One region of the Leisingera sp. S2M4 genome, then DNA from elsewhere that is predicted to be linked to it. Evidence: riboswitches for the same ligand, from Rfam matches in the RefSeq annotation. Region 1 holds a riboswitch; the other holds the start of a gene.

What was found. Region 1 has a riboswitch for cobalamin ahead of nrdH (glutaredoxin-like protein NrdH). Riboswitches for the same ligand answer to the same signal wherever they lie in the genome.
Region 2: linked by a shared signal. The riboswitch ahead of ACZ52D_RS12165 (DUF1636 family protein) and the one ahead of nrdH (glutaredoxin-like protein NrdH) in region 1 are both predicted to bind cobalamin.

What each region holds. Positions count from the first base shown of each region.
Region 1 is NZ_AP040863.1:230,240-232,434, forward strand. Features, by position in the region: gene ACZ52D_RS19935 (MarR family winged helix-turn-helix transcriptional regulator) at 9-488, opposite strand; gene ACZ52D_RS19940 (DUF2218 domain-containing protein) at 619-903, shown strand; cobalamin riboswitch at 967-1,158, shown strand; gene nrdH (glutaredoxin-like protein NrdH) at 1,260-1,481, shown strand; gene nrdI (class Ib ribonucleoside-diphosphate reductase assembly flavoprotein NrdI) at 1,486-1,902, shown strand; gene nrdE (class 1b ribonucleoside-diphosphate reductase subunit alpha) at 1,884-2,195, shown strand, end outside.
Region 2 is NZ_AP040861.1:2,511,582-2,513,776, forward strand. Features, by position in the region: gene cobW (cobalamin biosynthesis protein CobW) at 1-715, opposite strand, end outside; gene ACZ52D_RS12165 (DUF1636 family protein) at 719-1,126, opposite strand; cobalamin riboswitch at 1,223-1,429, opposite strand; gene cobO (cob(I)yrinic acid a,c-diamide adenosyltransferase) at 1,480-2,115, shown strand.

The sequences.
Region 1 (2,195 bases):
GCGCGGCTTCACGGCAGCAGCTTGATCAGCAGGCGCGACAGGGCATAGGCCTCCTCGGTGGTCAGATGCTGGCCGATCTCGGTCTGCATCGCTTCCCAATAGGTTGGCCAGATCTTCGCATGCAGCCCGGCGCCGCGGTCGGTGAGAAAGAGGATCTGCTTGCGCCGCCCGTCGGCGATGAATTCGCGCCGCAGCAGCCCGTCCTTTTCCATCCGGGCCACATGTCGGGAGAGCGCGTATTGCGGCACGAACAGCTTGTCCTCCAGCGCCGCCATCGGCTGGCCGTCGGCACCGGCGCGCTCCAGTTCGAGCAGGATCTCGTACCAGATCGGGTCATTGATGCCATGGCTCTTCAGCGCCCGCGCGATCCGCGGGTGGAACTTGCGGTGGGCGCGCATGATGTTGAACCAGGCGCGGTTGTAGGCAATCGCTTCGTCGTCGTCTCCGAAGAAGGCGGCGTTCGGCGAGGGGCCGGGGCGGGTGGTCATGGTCGCGTCCTTTCAGGTGGCACCAATGCAAACGCCCAGAACGCAGACCAACGCCGGGCGCGGCGTGTTGAAACGGTTTAAAATCAATATCTGCCAGTATCTTGGCTATTATCAATTCTAAGGAGCAGCAATGCAAACACGCGCGGTTTTCCACTCGGCGCAGGCCGCAGGCCTTTATACGCGCCTCGTCCGCCATTTCGGTCACAAGATCCCGGTCGTCGAGAGCCCGGAGGGGGCGGAGCTGCAATTCGTCTGCGGTCTGGCGCAGCTGCGCCATGACGCGGATCGGCTGAGCATTCACGTCACGTCCGCGACCGCGGCCGAGCTGGCGCAGACCTGCGAGGTGGTGGAAAGCCATCTGCTGCGCTTTGCCTTTCGCGAGGACCCGGCCCCGCTGGTGTGGCACCGGGGCTGAGACCCGTGCGGCTTTTCCTGTGGATATCGAAAACAACATATTGACGGGTGGCTAGGGTATAACCCTATATGGAGTGGCTTTGGTGCCTGTGATTCACATCAGAGGCTAAGAGGGAAACCGGTGCAATTCCGGTGCTGCCCCCGCAACTGTAAGCGGCGAGTCAAACCCCATATGCCACTGGCGCACCGGCGCCGGGAAGGCGGGCCAGACGTCGGAGCCGCAAGCCAGGAGACCTGCCAGGGCTGATGAGACGTGAACCACAGGCGGCGGGCCTGGGTGCGTGGACCGGCCTGCCCCCTGCAGCGCCGCCCGTGACCCTGTCCCCTTGTCCGCAACAGCAGATAGGGACCAGACCAATGACCATCACCGTGTATTCCAAACCGGCCTGCGTGCAATGCACCGCCACCACCCGCGCGCTGGATGCGCGCGGGCTGGCCTATGAGGTGATCGACCTCAGCGAGGACAGTGCGGCGCTGCAGAAGGTGCAGGACATGGGCTATCGCCAAGCGCCGGTGGTGGTCGCCGGGGAGAGCCATTGGGCGGGCTTTCGCCCCGACATGATCGCTCGCCTGGCCTGACGCCGTGGCGGGGCTGGTCTATTTCTCCAGCGGCTCCGGCAATACCCATCGCTTTGCCACGCGGCTTGGCCTTGCGGCCACGCGCCTGCCGCTGCGCCACGGCGACCCGCTGCCGCAGATCCTCGCGCCCTTCGTGTTGATCTGTCCGACCTATGCGGACGGGCAGGGGCGCGGCGCCGTGCCCAAGCAGGTGATCCGGCTGCTGAACCAGCCGCCCCTGCGGGCGCTGCTGCGCGGTGTGATCGGCGCGGGCAACCGGAACTTTGGCGAAACCTTCGCGCTGGCGGGCGACGTGATCGCCCGCAAATGCAATGTGCCGGTGCTGTATCGCTTTGAATTGGCCGGCACCGAAACCGACATCGCCCGCGTTCGCGCCGGGCTGCAGAAATTCTGGGGGACGGAATGCTCGATTCCAGCGTAACCGGCGAGCGCGACTATCACGCGCTGAACGCCATGCTGAACCTTTATGATGCGGAGGGAAACATCCAGTTCGAGGCCGACCGGGAGGCGGCGCGGCAGTATTTCCTGACCCATGTGAATCAGAACACCGTGTTCTTTCATTCGCTGGATGAAAAACTGGGGTATCTGGTTGAGGAAGGCTACTACGAGGCTGAGGTGCTGGAGCCATATGACCGCGCCTTCCTGCACCGGATCTGGGACGCGGCCTATGCGCATAAATTCCGCTTTCCGACCTTCCTGGGCGCTTTCAAGTAT
Region 2 (2,195 bases), on a different replicon from region 1:
GGCGGGCATCGAGATCGTCCTCGGCCGCCGCACCGAGACCCAGGATGATGCGCGGGTCGATGACGCCTTCGCTCATCGGCAGGATCGGCAACTTGCGCGGCGCCTCGGCTTCGATCACTGCGCGGGCTTTCTCGACGCCTGCGTCGCCGGCCAGGTCGGCCTTGGACAAAAGCACGATGTCGGCGCAGGAGATCTGGTCCTCGAATACCTCGGACAGCGGGGTTTCGTGGTCGAGGCTGTCATCCGCCTCGCGCTGGGCCTGAACGGCGTCCAGATCCGGCGCGAACTGGCCTTTGGCGACGGCCTCGGCATCGGCCAGCGCAATCACCCCGTCAACGGTGATGCGGGAGCGGATCGCGGGCCAGTCGAAGGCCTTCAAGAGCGGCTTGGGCAGCGCCAGGCCGGACGTCTCGATCACGATGTGGTCGGGTTTTTCCGGCAGTGCCATCAACTGTTCGATGGTGGGGATGAAGTCATCCGCCACGGTGCAGCAGATGCAGCCGTTGGCGAGCTCCATGATGTTTTCCGCCGGGCAATTGTCGTCGGCGCAGGATTTCAGGATATCGCCGTCGACCCCGGCGGTGCCGAACTCGTTCACCACCACGGCCAGGCGCTTGCCTTGCGGGTTCTGCATCAGGTGGCGGATCAGCGTGGTCTTGCCCGCACCCAGAAAGCCGGTGATGACGGTGACGGGGATCTTGTTGAGATCGCTCATGAATTACTCCTCAGAAGGAAAGGCGGCCGGCGGGATGCGGGCGACGGATTGTTTGCGGAAGACGGTGGGGCGCTCGCGCCAGGGCACCAGCCCGTCGGCGGTGGCGGCATAGGCGGCGGTGCCTGCGAGGATTTCGGCGACATGCGCGTCCGGGTCCATGTCGCCGTAGATGTAGCTCCAACGCGCCTCGCCGCCGGTCAGCGCAACGGAGCAGCCGCGCGAGCAGGCCGACAGGCATTTCACACCGCGCAGGGTGACGCCCTCGGGCATGCCCGCTTCTTTCAGGGCAGCGTGCAGGATGGCGCCGGGACGGGTGGCCTCTGGATCGGCGCCTTCGGTGCGGCAGGTCAGGCACACGGTCAGGGTGACCGGGTCTTTCGGGGCGGCGGTGGGCGCCTGTTCGTCAGCCAAAGGCACGTCTCCTGTCGTTGCAGGCATGCGGGATGGCCGAAAAGGGGCGGCGGTCTGCCTGCCTCTCACCCGGTCGCGGAACACCCCGCCCGCCCGTTGATCTCTCACACGCTGGCAGGTCTCCCGGCTTGCGGATGCCAGGGCGTTCGCCCTGTCGGCCATCCTGCCTTCCCGGGCTGTCCCAGTGGCATGGCGGCCTCATCCGGTCACGGTCGCGGGGGCGGCTGTGCTTGGGCCGTCAGTGGCCGCTGTCACATTCCCTCTTCGCCTGCAATTGCAGGAACCAGCGAAACCCCCTTGCGCTATCGCGCCCTTCTTTGTCAAGACTTGCGCCAAACAGCTGGAGAGCCCCCATGAGCGAAAAGTCTGAAACCGGCATTTCAGAAGAAGAAGCCGCCCGTCACGCGTCCAAGATGGCCAAGAAAAAGGCCGCGCGCGACCGGATGATGAAAACCAAGGACGGCGAGAAGGGGCTGATCATTGTCCACACCGGGCCGGGCAAGGGCAAGTCCTCGTCCGGCTTTGGCATGATCATGCGCTGCATCGCCCACAAGATGCCCTGTGCCGTGGTGCAGTTCATCAAGGGCGCCTGGCAGACCGGCGAGCGCACGCTGATCGAGGAGAACTTCAGCGATCTCTGCCAGTTCTACGCGATGGGCGAGGGCTTCACCTGGGAGACCCAGGACAAGGCCCGCGACATCGCCGCCGCGCAAAAGGGCTGGGAGAAGGCCAAGGAGATGATCCTCGACGAGCGCAACACCATGGTGCTGCTGGACGAGATCAACATCGCGTTGCGCTATGAGTATCTGGACCTGGAAGAGGTGCTGGAGTTCCTGGTGGAGAAGAAGCCGCCGATGACCCATGTGGTGCTGACGGGGCGCAACGCCAAGGAAGAGCTGATCGAGATCGCCGATCTGGTGACCGAGATGGGCCAGATCAAGCACCCGTTCCGCGCCGGGGTGAAGGCGCAGAAGGGCGTCGAGTTTTAAGCTGAGGGCGTAGCCTGCCTTGGTAGGCGCGAGTGCGCCTGCCGGGGGGCAGCCCGGCGGTGCCGCCGGGCAAAACACTT